DNA from 4 places in the Clostridium sp. HMP27 genome. Region 1 is predicted to be linked to each of the others. Evidence: riboswitches for the same ligand, from Rfam matches in the RefSeq annotation. Region 1 holds a riboswitch; each other region holds the start of a gene.

Region 1 (4,254 bases):
TTTGTTTTATTATATTCACTTACAAGCTTTTGGGAATATTCTTGTCTAAATTTCTTACTAAATAAAATCTTTAATAATCTCATATCTTTATCCTCTCCTCATAAATTCTATATAAATATTCTAAATCTGAATTATGAAGTGATGATGAAGATATGAATTTAATATATTTATTTTTTTAATAATCATGTACAAGCCTTACCTTATAAAATTCATAAATACTTTATCTTCTTTTTGATTTTCTTCTATATTATTTTTACCAGAGTGAATTAATTTCATAAGCCAAGACATATTTTTACCTAAAACTCTCATAATTTGCATTCCTTCTTCATCTTGAGTTGCTTCACCTGGTTCTGTACCATGTACTACATTCCAGTAATTTGATGTAGGCATCACCATTTCTGAATAGTTAATGTAGTTATTTAATTGGTCAAAAGTTGGAACCCCTCCTGATCTTCTAACTGCAACAACACTAGCTCCTACCTTATGTCTAAGTATTCCGCTATTTACTGATGTTACAAGAAATGCTCGATCTAAAAATGATTTCATGGTTCCTGCTATAGCTGAATAATGTACAGGCGATCCTAAAATAATTCCATCAGCTTCTTTCATTTTTTGAATCCATTCATTAACTTCATCATTTTCTATAACACATCTTTCATTCATATTTCTACTACATCCACCACAAGCTAGGCATCCACGTATTACTTTGTTTCCTACATGGATAACTTCTACTTCTATATTTTCTTTTTCTAACTCATTAGCCACAGCTTTTATAGCCTCATAGGTATTCCCATCTTTTTTAGGACTTCCGTTAAAAGCAATTACTTTCATAGTACATACCTCCATATAAACCTTTATATTTATAATCTTTTGTGCTTATGGGATTATTATATGGCTCGGTAATTTAATTAACAAGTACGCACTTTTTTGTTAGATGACTTACCTTCAGGTAAGATTTATTGTAATATGTATATTTACGCTATGTTATAAATTTTTATTGATAATTTTTCTAGTATATAATATAACTATAATATGTTTTTTAATTTTATATTTCTCCTATTCACAAAATAACTAAAGGCAGGTACCTTAATGATACATTATAATGAAAAAGAATATATATGTTTACTAGATTTTGCGATGGATCTTATAAGAGGAAAATGGAAAGCCGTTTTATTATGTCATTTATATAATGAACCTAAAAGATTTTTAGAACTTCAGCGAATAACTAAAGGAATAAGTCAAAAGGTATTAAATGAAAAACTTAAGGAATTAGAAAATGATGAATTAATAAGCAAAATAATTTATGCTGAAATTCCTCCTAAAGTTGAATATTATCTTACTAATAAGGGAAAAGAACTTACCAAGATTATTAAAGAAATTGAAGATTGGTCTATTAAATATTATCCTCACTTAGACAGTGATTGTGATCAATAATTTATTAAATTGAGATATACTATTAAAGAAGCACTGAATAATTATTCTAAAAAATTCTTTACATAGTATCACTTCAGCATTATAATGAGTTTAAAGTAATATATTACTTACATAAAAAATAAATATAATTATAATTAACTAGGGGTGCCCTTTGGCTGAGAAGATTTTACTAATCTAACTCTATGAACCTGACGTAGTTAGTACTACCGTAGGGAAGTTATGTACGATTATTATTATAATTGATTTTTATAATATGATTTTGTAAGAAGCTTTGCCGTATGGTAAAGCTTCTTTTTAATTTATTTTTAAAATTTAATAATTGGACCTTTTCAAAAATACAAACAAACCCTGCTAGTTATTTTTTGAAGACGTCTAGCGCAAGGGGAGCTTATATTGATAAGCTGAGAAAGAGATGTTATCTCTGACCCTCATAACCTGATTTGGATAATTCCAACGTAGGGAGCATTTTTCAACTATACATTCGTATTCTTGTTGCAAGCCCTATATAGGCTTGCATTTTATTTTTGTCAAAAATAATTAAATAATAAAGGAGAGTTCAAATTATGTATACAACTCAAATGGATGCAGCTAAAAAAGGTATTATTACAAAAGAGATGGAAATAGTAGCGAAAAAGGAAAATATGCATATAGAAGTTTTAAAAAAGCTTATTGCAGAAGGGAAAGTTGCTATACCAGCTAATAAGAATCATAAATCCATAGATCCAGAAGGTATAGGAGAAGGCTTAAGAACAAAAATAAATGTAAATTTAGGTATATCAAAAGATTGCTGTGATATTGATGAAGAAATGAAAAAAGTACAGCTAGCTTTAGACATGAAGGCTGAGGCTATAATGGACTTAAGCTCCTTTGGAAAAACTGAAGAATTTAGACAAAGACTTGTTACTTCATCATCTGCTATGATAGGAACTGTCCCAATATATGATGCTGTGGGATTTTATGATAAAGAATTAAAGGATATTACTGCAAAGGAATTTTTAGATGTTGTAGAAAAGCACGCAAGAGATGGTGTAGATTTTGTAACTATTCATGCTGGTATAAATAGAGAGACTGCAAATGTGTTTAAAAGAAATAAAAGACTTACAAACATTGTTTCAAGAGGTGGTTCTCTTCTTTATGCCTGGATGGAACTTAATAACAAGGAAAATCCTTTTTATGAATATTACGATGAATTATTAGATATATGTGAAAAATACGATTTAACTTTAAGTCTTGGAGATGCCTGCAGACCTGGTTCTATCAATGATGCTACCGATGCCTGCCAAATAAAAGAATTAATGGTATTAGGCGAATTAACTTTAAGAGCTTGGGAAAGGAACGTTCAAGTTATCATAGAAGGTCCTGGGCACATGTCATTAAATGAAATTAAAGCAAATATGCTGCTTGAAAAGAAGCTTTGCCATGGTGCTCCATTTTACGTATTAGGCCCTATAGTTACAGATATAGCCCCTGGCTATGACCACATCACAAGTGCTATTGGAGGAGCATTAGCTGCTAGCTGTGGAGCTGATTTTCTATGCTATGTAACTCCGGCAGAGCATCTAAGATTACCTAATCTAGAGGATGTTAAAGAAGGTATCATTGCTTCAAAGATAGCTGCTCATGCTGGCGATATAGCCAAAAATATTCCTGGTGCTAGAAACTGGGATAACGAAATGAGTAAAGCAAGACAAGAACTTAATTGGGACAAAATGTTTGAGCTTTCTATTGACCCAGAAAAAGCTAGAAGATATAGAAAAGAATCTTCTCCTGAGCATGAGGACAGTTGTACTATGTGCGGAAAAATGTGTTCCATGAGAAATATGAATAAAATAATGCAGGGAAAAGATATCAATATTTTAAGAGAAGATAACTAGGAAGTGATGAAATGCAAATAAATGATGTTGATAAATACAAAGTATAAATGGTTTTTCTGCCATAGGCCATGTACGATACTCTGCCTTTGGTGAAAGTACTGTTATAAATGCTCAGAAAGCTGCGTTTTAGATATGATTGATGGCACTAGTGTTTATAACTCAAGATTCAAAGCTGGTGAGATCTTATTTAAAGAATGTCCTGTAGAAGCTGATATTGTAATAGGAGTGCCTGACTCTGGCACCCCTGCTGCTTTAGGATATTCTAAAGTCTCATCCATACCTTATACTTTAGGCTTTATTAAAAAGAATTTTATATGACGAAGCTTTATCGAAGTAAATAGTTTAGGATATATAGGCATAGATGGTTTTTTAAGCACTTTAGATCATAAAAAAAGTGCATGTTTAAAGTGCTTTATGTAATATATATTGTGGGTGTTGATTTATGAGACTTCATAGACTTTTGGGGATTATTTTGATATATCGCAATTAAGTAATTTTTATTATATTTGATGCATCTTAAAAGGTTGAAAAGCTATCTTATGTAATAATAGTTTTTCAACCCTTTTGAAAATCACTAGTTATTTAATTAATTCATTCATTGCAATAGCTATATTTTTTAATTCTTCAGCACTAGTAGCTATTTCTTCACTTGTAGCTGCACTTTCACTTACTGAATCACTTACTGTACTAAACATATTTATAGTATTTTGTGTTTTTCCAACTATATCAGAGTTGAGAACCACTACATTTTCTGTTTCATTAAGTAAGTTAGTTGTTAATTTATTAATTTCATCTATATTTTCTCCAGACAACTTTAAATCTTCAATCATACTAATTACATTAGAAACCGTTTCATTAAGAAATTTATTTCCTACACCTATTTTGTCATTATTATCTTCCATTAGTCCTTGTACTTGATTAGTCTTTTCTTTAAATTCATTGACAA
Region 2 (4,254 bases), 100 kb from region 1:
AATGATTATCTTTACGAAAATAATAATGCAGGTATGTTCGTAAAGTTTAGGGAAGGTGTAAATGGTTCTAAAATACAATATGCTTATCCAATACATAATTTATCCCTAAAGGAACTTGGCTGTCTAAAGGTATTTAATAATTATTTTGGAGAAGGAACTTCTAGTATTTTATATGATACAATTAGAACCCAAAATGGACTGGCTTATGAAATTCAAAGTAGTATAAAAGAAGAAAGAGGAATAAGATTATTTAAAATTTCTATGGGGACATCAGGAGAAAATATTGAAAAAGCGGTAAGACTTATAGATAGCTCTATAGAAAAAATTAAACAAGATACTTATATTTTTAATAAGCAATTAATTAAAAAACTTATAAAAAATATAGAACTTAAAACGGCATTGAGGTCAGAGAAGTCAGTGCAATTAGCGAAGGATTTAGCTTGCAGCGAAATAATGTATTCATCAAATGATATTATATATAAAATGCCCGAAATTTTAAGTGAAGTCACAAGCGAGGAAATTTCTAGGGTAATAAATAAAGTATTAAATTTTCCTACAATACAAATTATCAAGTGAGTCTTATAAGATTTACAAATTTACATCTAAAATGTACCGGTACAATTTGTATCGGTACATTTTGTACTAATACATTGTTGTTTTATAATATGGATGTAAGAAAATTTAGATTTTATTGGGGGAATATTTTTATGAACAATTATGAACTAAACAAAAACCTTGCTCAAATGTTAAAAGGTGGAGTAATTATGGATGTTGTTAATCCAAAGGAAGCTGAAATAGCGGAGAAGGCTGGAGCTTGTGCTGTAATGGCTCTTGAAAGAGTACCTTCCGATATAAGGAAGCAAGGTGGAGTTGCAAGAATGTCCGATCCTAAAATGATTAAAGAAATAAAATCAGCAGTTTCAATACCAGTTATGGCCAAAGTTAGAATTGGTCACTTTGTAGAAGCTCAAATACTTCAAGCTTTGGAAATCGATTATATTGATGAAAGTGAAGTTTTAACTCCTGCAGATGAAGCTTATCATATAAATAAATGGGATTTTAAAGTTCCTTTTGTTTGTGGTGCTAAAAATCTTGGAGAAGCTTTAAGAAGAATAGGTGAGGGAGCTTCTATGATTAGAACAAAGGGGGAAGCGGGTACAGGAAATGTTGTTGAAGCTGTAAGGCATATGAGATGCATGATGGATGAAATAAGAAAAATAAAAAATGCTCCAGAACAAGAACTTATGACAATTGCAAAGGAAATGTCAGCTCCATACGAATTGATAAAATTTGTTTGGAAGGAAGGAAAGCTTCCTGTAGTGAATTTTGCAGCAGGTGGAATTGCAACACCAGCAGATGCCGCACTTATGATGCAGCTTGGCTCCGAAGGGGTGTTTGTTGGCTCTGGAATATTTAAGTCAGATAGTCCAGAAAAACGAGCAAAGGCAATAGTACTTGCAACTACTTATCATAATGATCCTAAGAGACTTGCCGAGGTTTCAGAAGAATTAGGGGAGCCGATGAGTGGAATAGACTTAAGAGATTTAACTAATAGATATGCAGAAAGAGGCTGGTAAGATGAAGATAGGAGTTTTATCCCTTCAAGGTGGAGTTATAGAACATATAAAAAGCATAAATGCATTAGGCTTTGATGCAGTTGAAGTTAAAACGTTAAAGGATATTGAAGATATTAATGGATTAATTTTACCAGGGGGAGAAAGTACTGCTATTGGCAAAATTTTAAGGGAAACAGGAATGCTTCCCAAGCTTAGAGAGAAGATACTATTAGGATTACCAGTATGGGGAACTTGTGCAGGCATGATACTGCTTGCACAGGAAATTGAAAATGACGACATAACACATATTTCTGTAATGAATATAAAAGTTAGAAGGAATGCATATGGAAGGCAAATAAATAGTTTTAGCACTGAGGATGTTATTAAGAGTGTATCAGATAATCCAATTCCGCTTGTGTTCATTAGAGCACCATTTATTGTTAGTGTGGGAGATGATGTAGAAGTACTCCATAAGTTAAAGGAGAATATAGTAGCAGCTAAACAAAATAATATCCTTGTCACATCCTTTCATCCTGAACTTACAGAAAATCTTCAGTTCCACAAATACTTTATTTCTATGTGCCAGTTCTAACTTGAATTTTTAGGAACTTCATAGGGATCAATTGACTTAATTTTTTATATATAGTATGATGTTAATGAAAATTAATAATATAGGTAATTACACAGGGGAGTTGGTAATGGCCAGCTGAGAGTAAGAAATCCATTCTTAGACCCTTTAACCTGATCTGGATAATGCCGGCGTAGGGAGTTAGATGTAGATATTGTTTTGATATTTAAGACATAAACTTCGTGGGAGTTTATGTCTTTTGTTTTTTATATTATAGAAAAATTAAAAACTACTACTTTTAAAATACTTCTAATTTTCTGCTGGATAGTACTAAAATTTTATATTATTTAAATTTAGGAGTGATTTTATGGGTACAAAAAAATTAACTTTTTCAGCACTACTTATAGCTATGGGAGTTTTACTTTCAAATTTAATTTATATTCCAATAGGAGCTTCAAGGTGTTTTCCTATACAACATTTAATTAATGTACTTTCTGCAGTAATGTTTAATTCCTACATAGGAGTAGGTATTGCCTTTTGTATATCAGTTATAAGAAATATTTTAGGAACAGGTTCTATTATGGCTTTTCCTGGAAGCATGATAGGAGCATTTTTGGCAGCGTTATTTTATAAAAGAGGCAAAAAGATTATACATGCTTTTCTAGGAGAAGTTATAGGTACGGGAGTAATTGGAGCACTTGTTTGTTACCCAATTTCTAAATTAGTACTTGGAAAAGATGTTGCAGCACTATTTTATGTAATACCTTTTTCCATAAGCAGTTTAGGAGGAGCATTAATAGCTTATGTGGTACTAACTATTATATTAAAGAGAAACATAATAAACATGGTTTATAAGCAATAACACTAAGGCTAATTGAAATTGATTAAAAAGTATTGAAAAAACTAAATGAGGAGGTTTTGTAAATGAAAAAAGTATTAACTATTGCAGGTTCTGACAGTTCAGGAGGAGCAGGTATTCAGGCTGATTTAAAGACATTTTCTGCAAATGGAACCTTTGGAATGAGTGTTATAACTGCTATTACGGCTCAAAATACTCAAGGTGTTTGGGCAGTGGAGGATTTATCATCTTCAATTATAGAGGCTCAAATAGATGCAATATTTAAGGATATAGAGGTAGATGGAGTGAAAATAGGAATGGTTTCAAAAATAGAAACTATAGATGCAATCAGTAAAAAGTTAAATGAATATAAACCTAAGAATATGGTTTTAGATCCTGTGATGATTTCAAAAAGTGGATTTGATTTACTTAAACCTGAATCAAAAAAAGCACTTATAGAAAAATTAATACCTTTAAGCTCTATTATAACTCCTAATATCCCTGAAGCATTGGCTATAATAGAAACTTATAAACAGATGTATACGGATAATCATGAGTATAGTGAATTGTTAAAAGAAGCTGAAACATTAAAGGCTATAGAAACAAGAGAACAAATGGAAACTGCAGCAAAGATAATTCATTTCATAGGGGCCCCTAATGTACTTTTAAAGGGAGGTCATTTAGCGGATGATGCTGTAGATATATTATATGATGGAAAAGAATTTCATTATTTTGAAGGAGAAAGAATACATACTAAAAATACTCATGGAACAGGATGTACCTTATCTTCTGCAATATGTTCTAATTTAGCATTGGGTTATACTTTAGTAGAATCAATAAAAAGAGCTAAGGAATATATTACAGAAGCAATTAAGCACTCATTAGATATTGGCCATGGTGTAGGTCCTACTAATCATTTTTACACACTGTATAAAAATGCAGGTATGCTATAGAAATAAAAATCTATATATAAGTTTGGAGGAAACTATTATGGGAATTAATGAAAAGCTTAATCGTATTCTTTTACAAGTTAAGGAAAAGACACCTCTTGTACATCACATAACAAATTACGTTACAGTAAACGACTGTGCAAATATTGTACTTGCGCTAGGTGGAAGCCCTGTAATGGCAGATGATGAAGCTGAAGTTGAGGAAATGGTATCTATTGCTTCGGCACTAGTAATAAATATTGGTACATTAAACAGCAGAACTATAAATTCTATGATACTTGCAGGGAAAAAGGCAAATGAACTAAATGTTCCTGTAATACTTGATCCTGTGGGGGTTGGAGC
Region 3 (4,254 bases), on a different contig from region 1:
TTTTATTTAAACTCATAGCTATGGCTAGCATAACTCCTAAAACTATTGATATTAAAAGTCCTATGAAAGTAACTAGCATTGTAGCAGGAAGATGCACTAAAAAAAGAGGTTCCCTAAGCTCCCAAGTTTTCATTAAAACTTTAGTAGGAGATGGAAGTATAAACATTGCATTTATATATCGTGCAATAATTTCCCAGGTAATAAAAAAGAAAATTCCTACAATTGCTGATGATTTATATTTCTTCATAGCTCTACCCTCTGCTTTAATTCATTTATAAGTTCTTCTTTTATCTCAAGTATTTCCCTATTGCTTAAAGCATGTCTATCTCTTGGATAATTAAGAGGAACTATAACTTCCTTTAACCTTACAATAGGCTTTTCTGATATCACAAATATCCTATTAGATAAAAATAAAGCTTCTTCTACGTCATGAGTTATAAACAAGATAGTCTTTTTTAAATTAATCCATTGACTTAGAAGCCATTCCTGCATAGAAACCTTTGTAATAGCATCTAAGGCACTAAAAGGCTCGTCTAGAAGCATTACCTCTGATCCTGTAAGTAATGTTCTGATAAAAGAAACCCTTTGTCTCATTCCTCCCGATAGATCCTTTGGATGTTTATCTTTATACTCATTTAAGCCAAAAATCTTTAAATATTCCTCTGCCTTTTGTCTAGCTTCTTTAACATTTCTAGAACCTACTTCCATCGGTAATGAAGCATTTTCTAAAATCGTTCTCCAGGGTATTAATAAATCTCGTTGGGGCATGTACCCTATATGGCCATGTAGGTCTTTAATATTATTACCACCTAATAAAATATCTCCACTAGAAGCTTTTTCAAGTTTTGAAATCAATCTAAAGATTGTACTTTTACCACAACCACTAGGCCCTATTATACTTACAAAATCTCCTTTATTTATCTTAAAGTTTAGATCTTCTATAAGAGTCTTTGAATCATTTTCATATTTAAAGTTCACATTAGAAAACTCTAACATACTGATTACATCTCCTTGTTATAAGCCATGTCCCAAAACATATACTCATATTTACTTGTGTTCACAAATATTTCCTCTAGCTTTTCAAGCTCCCCTTTTGGTAGATCCTTTGCCAGGTCATCTACTAAGTCTATTACCCAGTTAGTTAGCTTTATATAATCCTCTGAAATATATCCTCTTATCCATTCTCCATAGAACTCGTGATCTACAGCTCCTGGAATTTTACTTAACTGTCTTCCAATCTCTAAATAACTCCACATACAAGATAATAATGACACAGTAAGATCTGCTAAAGTTCCTCTTTGAGATACAGAAAGCATATAATTAGTATAGGAAATATTAGCAAGGGATGCCTTTGTATCTCTAATTTCCTCCTGAGTAATTCCAAGTCTTCTCATATAAGATCTATGAATACTCATTTCGCCATTTAATATTCCATTTACCATAGTGGCAAATCCTTTCATTACCTCTTCAGTATCAGCCTTAACTATACCCAGAGCATAAATTTTTGCATAATCAATAAGATAAATATAATCTTGAATCATGTAAAATTTAAATTTGTCCACATCTAAAGTTCCTTGTCCTATACCATCTACAAAAGGATGTTTGTAATAAGATTCCCAAATATCTTCAACACTCTTGTATAAACTTTGTGAAAATTTCATTATTAATCCCTCCATTGCTCCTTTTAGTCGTAACACTTAATATTGTAAGACTAATAATTTTAAGGATCTTAGAAAAATAAAAAGGTACAAATCTACAAAAGAGATTTGTACCTATATCCTCAAAATATATGTATATGTAAAACCTCTTCCTACGCTGGAATTATCCAGTTCAGGTTAAAAGGGTCTAAGAATTTCGTTCTTACTCTCAGCCAGCAACACCAGCCCCCCCGGGATTTTTTATGCACTTGTTGTGTTTCACAATATGTAATACTATTAAAATCTAATCTTACATAAACTGCTTTTCACCTTAATCTTACAAAGTCATATTACCACAATAGCTTAAAAATGCCAAGACTTTTTTAAGTGATTAATATTAGAAACATAGCTGGAAATTTTTATTCATACAAAAATAAGAGATGACTAGTGTCATCTCTTATCATATATACTAATCTAATTATAATCAAAGAAAGTATCCAAAATACCGCTGCCCTAATTTTGACACCTATCTCTCCGATAGGTGGGTGTCCTCACAGATGCTTTATAGACCTTGCCATTTACGTTGGACTTATGAGTCAATTCACATCTAAATGTTGAACTCCCTTTTAAGTAATGTAGGTTCAAAATAAGAGCTTCACAAATATTTCAGAAATAAGGGATTAACCTTATGAAATTATTATATCAAATATCATCTAGATTGCAATAGGGAATTTAAGGTTGATAAAATTCTATTAAATTTATGTAAAGTATACATAAGTTTTTCAATACCAAAATATTATAGAACACTTAAAATTTCATTGGAGGTGTTCATTTGGAGGTTGTCGCTATTACAAAGGATTCTATAGATATTGGAAAAGAAAGAGTTTTAACTATACTTAGTTTATTTCCATTATGCCTAATCATCTTAGCTTTTATATTTGATAACCCTAAAAACATATATAAAGGACTTTATAGAATAGTTGTAAGTCCCGACATACTATTGACGGATTATATATCAGTTGGTGGAATTGGAGCAACATTTATAAATGCAGGTGTTTTAACCTTAGTAAACATTTTTATAATATGGAAATTAAAATTAAAAGTTAATGGCGCATTAATTGCATCTGTATTTACTATTATGGCCTTCTCGTTTATAGGAAAAAACTTATTCAATGTCTGGCCTATATATTTAGGAGGATACCTCTATGTTAAGTATCAACAAATAAATTTCAAAAACATAGTAGTAATAATGATGTTTAGTACAGCTCTTGCCCCAGTAGTAAGTGAGATAAGCTTTGGATTACATGTATCTATAAAATTAGGTCTTCCTATTGGCATACTATTTGGAATACTAATAGGATTTGTAATAACACCACTATCATCACATCTTATAAAAGTCCATGATGGATATAATCTTTATAATATAGGATTTACAGCAGGCCTCATCGGTTCTATAATAACCTCTGTACTTAGAGGTTTTGGTCTAATAATTAAATCAACAGAAATATTATCAACTGAATATGACTCATTTTTAAAGCTGCTTCTCATTTCCTGCTTTATACTCCTTATTTTCTTAGGATATTATATAAACGGCAAAAGCTTTAAAGGATATAAGAATGTCCTACATTATTCTGGTAAAACAGTTACAGACTTTACACAACTTTGTGGATATGGTATAACATTTATAAATATGGGAATTATGGGTTTAATAGGTATAGCTTATGTAGTTATATCTAAAGGAATTGTAAATGGACCTATTACCGCTGGAATATTAACAATGGTTGGTTTTGCAGCTTTTGGCAAACATCCTAGAAATGCTATACCTATTTTAATTGGAGTATTTATAGCAGCTAACATAAAAATTTGGGACCCTTGCTCGACTGTTGTTATAATAGGTGCATTATTTGGAACAACCTTAGCCCCTGTTGCTGGAGCCTACGGGCCACTTGCTGGCATTTTAGCAGGTTTTCTGCATCTTTCAGTAGTTATGAATATTGGAGTTGTTCACGGTGGGCTAAATTTATATAATAATGGCTTCTCTGGAGGAGTGGTTGCTGCCATAGTAGTTCCTCTTATTGAAGCATTTAAGAAAGGAGATTATCCTAATGAAAAACGAGCTAAAAAAAATCTCTAAGATAGTTCAGGAACTAATGGACTTTTGTCTTCTAAATGGAGCTTTAAATTTAAATATATCCTTATCTAACACAGAAAATTTCTTTGAAATCATTGCTCACTCGTATAATGTTACATCCTCTAATCAAGAAATTAATAATTTAAAACAAATTCTAAATTTAAAAAGACAAAGAGAAATCGAAGAATACTATTGGCAATTAGCTGGCAGTGATGAAGGCACTGATCAATTAAGCTTAATTGGAATGATGATTGATGAGGCGGAAGTTGAGTTTTCTCCTCCAAATTTAACTATAAAATTAATACGATATAAGTAAAATAAGAGGAGACTATAGCTCTCCTCTCATCATTAAAACTTACCTAAAACTTTTCCCTATGAATCTTTTCATATTTTAAACTTTCTTCTGTATAAGGTATTTTCTCCTCATCTTTATATCCTATGGATATTATGGATTCTACTGTATAATTTTCTGGTATTCCTAAAACT
Region 4 (4,254 bases), on a different contig from region 1:
TAAATCAAAAGATAACATAGTTGAAAAGGCAGAAAAATATATATCGCCTTATACTGGAGAACAAGTCTCTAAAGATGCCTTGAATAATATTCCCTTTATGGTTATTGTAGAAAATTCTAAGGATGCTCGCCCACAATCTGGCCTTGTAGATGCTGATATAGTATATGAAACCATGGCCGAAGGAGGAATTCCAAGATTCATTGCCTTATTTCACAAAAATAGTCCTGAAAAAATTGGTCCAGTTCGAAGTGCGCGACCTTACTTTTTAGACTTATCTAAACTTCATAAATTACCTTTTGGACATTGTGGATATAGCGAAGAAGCTAAAACTCAAATTGAGACTGAAAATTTGCCAAGCTTAAATGAATTTATATATGAAAAGTATTATTGGCGGGATAAGTCTAGAAAGTATGAACATAGCTTATATACATCCACAGAAAATATGAGAAATTTAATTTCAGAAAAAAATCTTATAGCTAAACCTACATCAACTTATAATTTTAATAAATCCTATTGGGAAAATTCAAATCTTGATAGTTCTAGTTCAGTTACTATAAAAGTAAATAAATATTACAATACTTCTTATATACTTAAAGATGGCTTATATGTTAAATATATGGATGGTACCCCTTCTGTAAATAGAGACAATAATATTCCTATACAAGCAAAGAATATCGTTATTCAGCTTACAAACATAACACTTCAAACTGATAATTTACATGTTGATATACGACTAATTGGTGAAGGAGATTGCCTAGTTATAAGCAACGGTAAAGTAGTTAAGGGAAAGTGGAAACAATCTAGCTTAGATTCCAGTACAGAGCTTCTAGATAATCTCGGAAATCCTATCCCTTTAAATATAGGAAATACTTGGTGGCACATACTAGATAAAAAAGCAAACATTAAAATAAAATAATTTACTTAATTATAGGCAATACTAACTAAAAAGGAGGTATTGCCCATGAAAGGTCGGATAATAGATTTAATAGGCTCAGATGCCCTAGTTGCTTTAGAAGATGGTACTACTATGGAAATTAACAGACTTACGTTATCTGAGCATATAAAGCTCGGAGATATGGTAAATGTAGATCCTAGTCCCCTTCATCCTGGAAATGATAAACTTGTAGACTTCTTTTAATAAGTACAACGTTCTTGAAAATACATATATAATACTATATAATAAGTTATATAAAATTAATAAACCGTGCTAGAGGTGCCGAACTCGGCTGAGAAATGATTTAGTCATTAACTCTTATCACCTGATCTGGATAATACCAGCGTAGGGAAGCAGTCTCGACTCGCTTTATAAGGTATTCCAGTGCTGGAATACTTTTATTTTTTATATCCTTTAGCACAAAGGAGGCTATTATGAAAACTTTACAAAGTGGAATCTTAGAATTATCTAAGTATCCTCTAACCTTATTAACCCTTGCAGGAGTAATTTTAATAATACTGGTATTTATAAGACTTAAGAAGATTACCTTAACCGTAAGAATAATTTCTCAATTAAGTATTGGTCTTGCATTATCTGTACTCCTTAATTTATTTAAGATCGCAGAATTACCTAGCGGAGGAGCTATTACATTAGGTGGAATGGTACCTATTATTCTTCTTTCATTATTTTATGGACCTGAAATAGGATTTCTAACTGGTTTTATGTATGGTATATTAAGCTTAATTTTAGGACCTTATATCCTCCATCCTGTACAGGTATTATTTGATTATCCTTTACCATTTATGGCACTAGGTCTTGCAGGCTTTTTTAAAGACAAAAAATTAATTGCCACAGTTATAGCTGTATTAGGAAGATTTACATTCCACTTTATTTCAGGTGTGGTATTTTGGGGAAGTAATGCTCCAGAGGGAATGTCACCTTATTTATACTCCCTTATATACAATGCTTCTTATTTAGCAATAGATGGGTTAATTTGTATTGTAATACTTACACTAATTCCTGTTAATCAAATATATTCCATTTTAAATAAAAATTCAATTCATAGTCATTAAATGAAAAGCATGTAATGAAAATCATTACATGCTTTTATTATTTTTATTATTCTACTTTTATGGCATTAGTTGGGCAACTTCCTTCTGCTTCTTTTGCAGCATCTTCTGAACCTGATGGAACTTCATCTACTACAACTGTTGCTTTTCCAGTACTGTCATCCATTTCAAATACATCCCCAGCTATTGCTGGACATAGTCCACATGATATACAAAGATCCTTATCAACATATGCTTGCATAATACAATTCCTCCTTTTACTTTGAACTATATATATTTTACCCCACTCGTCATTCTTTATTACTATTTTATTAAATTTTAAAATTTAAATTTTAGCAGTAGTTACTTGCTTAGCTTTATAAAATTATCTAATAATTTATCATAATCCCCATTTAATAACACAAATCTTTCCGCTTGACCGCTCTCTAAGCTTTCAGCTAAATCTAAATTTATAGGCATCTCTGCCATTAAAGGCACTCCTAAGTATTTAGCTTGCTCTTCAGCAGATTTTTTGCTAAATACTCTAATCTTTTCACTACAATTATTACATTGTACATAAGACATATTTTCTACTACACCAAATACCTTTACATCCATTTTTTCTGCCATTATTACAACCTTTTTAACTATCATGGATACCATATCTTGAGGTGTAGATACAACTACCATTCCTTCTACAGGCATGCTTTGCATTATAGTTAATGCTATATCTCCTGTTCCTGGAGGCATATCGATTAAAAGATAATCTAAATCTCCCCAGACTGTGTCTGAATACATTTGCTTCAATACACCAGTTATTACAGGTCCTCTCCATATAACCGGCTGTTCTTCTTCCTCTGTTAAAAGATTTAAGGATATTACCTTTATACCCAAAGATGTTTGGACAGGTATAAACTTTACTTCTTCACTATTTTCTACTTGATGTATTTCTGCTCGTTCTTCGTTTATGCCAAAAAACCTTGGCATAGAAGGCCCTGTTATATCTCCATCAAGTACTCCAACTTTAAATCCAGCCTTCTGCAGTTGTACCGCTAAAATACCAGTTACTGTTGACTTACCAACTCCACCTTTTCCACTTATTACTCCTATAATATGTTTTATATTTCCGTGCTTTGGCACATCTTTAGAACATGTAGATGAATTACTATTACAGCTTCCTTTGCTAGGACAACTATTGCAATCACTCATTTCTATTCCTCCTTAATATGTATTGTAAAACTTTATTTATTATAGCACTAAAAAAATGTTATAAAAACCCTTATAAAAATTATATTAATATCTAAAAGTTACTAGGTTTGTCTTTAGTTGCATTCAAATGCCAACTTCTATTTTCATAGTTTGCAACTACATAATACTGTTCTGTATTTTTTTCTTGCCTATTATAAAATGTAATTATACTCTTATACATTAACCTATTATATCCCTGGGTTTTAACTGTCATTAGCACATCATATTCTGTAGGATTAGCTTTTACTAGTTCTCCATTTATATTTTTATCATTTAACTTATTTTTAAAGTCTTCTAAATCTGTAGATAAAATAAATTTTGCAATTTCTCTATCCTCATCTAAGTTCACTCCTATTTTTTTTGTTGTTTTTGTATCCTTTATATAGCTATTTAGAGTTTCTATAAGTGAACCGTAATATATATCTGTAAAGTCTTTGGGAATCCTTATGTTCCAAAAACTTTTTATAATATCATTATCTATTCTCTTTGATACAATATAAGTCTTATCTTCACTATAAAGATTACCACCACTTTTTTTATCTAACCCTGCAACATAATTAAACTTATGTACTTTATCATGCGCCTCATGCATTTCAAATATGTAATCTGGCTGAAGGGTAGATTTTTCATCAACTTCCTTTGCAGAAGATAGCATATCATATAATTCTTTTATTACATTCTTATCTGTTACTATAAATCTATATCCTTGATCTCTGGTATTTTGTATTACAATCTTTTGCACCTTATTTTGCTTTATATATTCAAAATTTGTATTTTTTAATCCTAATTTTACCTTCATATTTTCTAATGTATTACATCCTGAAAAAAGAGTACTTACTAAGACAAGTGTAATAATCATAGATTTAAACCTGAAAAACTTTTTTAACTTTATCAATTTCTTAACCTCCTAGGTTAATTATTAAAATTTGCTTTAGACTTTCTTACATTAAATATAAACACACCAATGATTAGTGTAAAGACACTTATAAATTGAGATGTAGATAATATTGAAATTTCACCTCT

The links. Region 1 has a riboswitch for thiamine pyrophosphate ahead of thiC (phosphomethylpyrimidine synthase ThiC). Riboswitches for the same ligand answer to the same signal wherever they lie in the genome.
Positions count from the first base shown of each region.
Region 2: it holds a riboswitch for thiamine pyrophosphate, as region 1 does, so the genes downstream of both, thiW (energy coupling factor transporter S component ThiW) here and thiC (phosphomethylpyrimidine synthase ThiC) in region 1, are expected to answer to the same signal.
Region 3: it holds a riboswitch for thiamine pyrophosphate, as region 1 does, so the genes downstream of both, tenA (thiaminase II) here and thiC (phosphomethylpyrimidine synthase ThiC) in region 1, are expected to answer to the same signal.
Region 4: it holds a riboswitch for thiamine pyrophosphate, as region 1 does, so the genes downstream of both, thiT (energy-coupled thiamine transporter ThiT) here and thiC (phosphomethylpyrimidine synthase ThiC) in region 1, are expected to answer to the same signal.

Region 1 covers NZ_JMFY01000018.1:309,581-313,834, forward strand. Annotated here, with positions in the region: gene DP68_RS19600 (hypothetical protein) at 1-83, opposite strand, end outside; gene DP68_RS10645 (flavodoxin family protein) at 196-831, opposite strand; gene DP68_RS10650 (helix-turn-helix domain-containing protein) at 1,090-1,434, shown strand; TPP riboswitch at 1,565-1,666, shown strand; TPP riboswitch at 1,805-1,910, shown strand; gene thiC (phosphomethylpyrimidine synthase ThiC) at 1,995-3,308, shown strand; partial or broken gene DP68_RS10660 (amidophosphoribosyltransferase) at 3,444-3,623, shown strand; gene DP68_RS10665 (methyl-accepting chemotaxis protein) at 3,887-4,254, opposite strand, start outside.
Region 2 covers NZ_JMFY01000018.1:209,218-213,471, reverse strand. Annotated here, with positions in the region: gene DP68_RS10150 (pitrilysin family protein) at 1-576, shown strand, start outside; gene pdxS (pyridoxal 5'-phosphate synthase lyase subunit PdxS) at 702-1,577, shown strand; gene pdxT (pyridoxal 5'-phosphate synthase glutaminase subunit PdxT) at 1,579-2,148, shown strand; TPP riboswitch at 2,232-2,341, shown strand; gene thiW (energy coupling factor transporter S component ThiW) at 2,492-2,986, shown strand; gene DP68_RS10130 (hydroxymethylpyrimidine/phosphomethylpyrimidine kinase) at 3,049-3,915, shown strand; gene thiM (hydroxyethylthiazole kinase) at 3,953-4,254, shown strand, end outside.
Region 3 covers NZ_JMFY01000034.1:33,376-37,629, reverse strand. Annotated here, with positions in the region: gene DP68_RS14335 (ABC transporter permease) at 1-247, opposite strand, end outside; gene DP68_RS14330 (ABC transporter ATP-binding protein) at 244-996, opposite strand; gene tenA (thiaminase II) at 1,002-1,661, opposite strand; TPP riboswitch at 1,791-1,900, opposite strand; RNA gene ssrS (6S RNA) at 2,128-2,313, opposite strand; gene DP68_RS14320 (DUF1576 domain-containing protein) at 2,470-3,771, shown strand; gene DP68_RS14315 (hypothetical protein) at 3,743-4,084, shown strand; gene DP68_RS14310 (nitroreductase family protein) at 4,128-4,254, opposite strand, start outside.
Region 4 covers NZ_JMFY01000001.1:32,584-36,837, reverse strand. Annotated here, with positions in the region: gene DP68_RS00200 (DUF3048 domain-containing protein) at 1-916, shown strand, start outside; gene DP68_RS19395 (hypothetical protein) at 962-1,138, shown strand; TPP riboswitch at 1,200-1,303, shown strand; gene thiT (energy-coupled thiamine transporter ThiT) at 1,369-2,007, shown strand; gene DP68_RS00190 (ferredoxin) at 2,054-2,245, opposite strand; gene DP68_RS00185 (Mrp/NBP35 family ATP-binding protein) at 2,347-3,192, opposite strand; gene DP68_RS00180 (hypothetical protein) at 3,284-4,126, opposite strand; gene DP68_RS00175 (prolipoprotein diacylglyceryl transferase) at 4,144-4,254, opposite strand, start outside.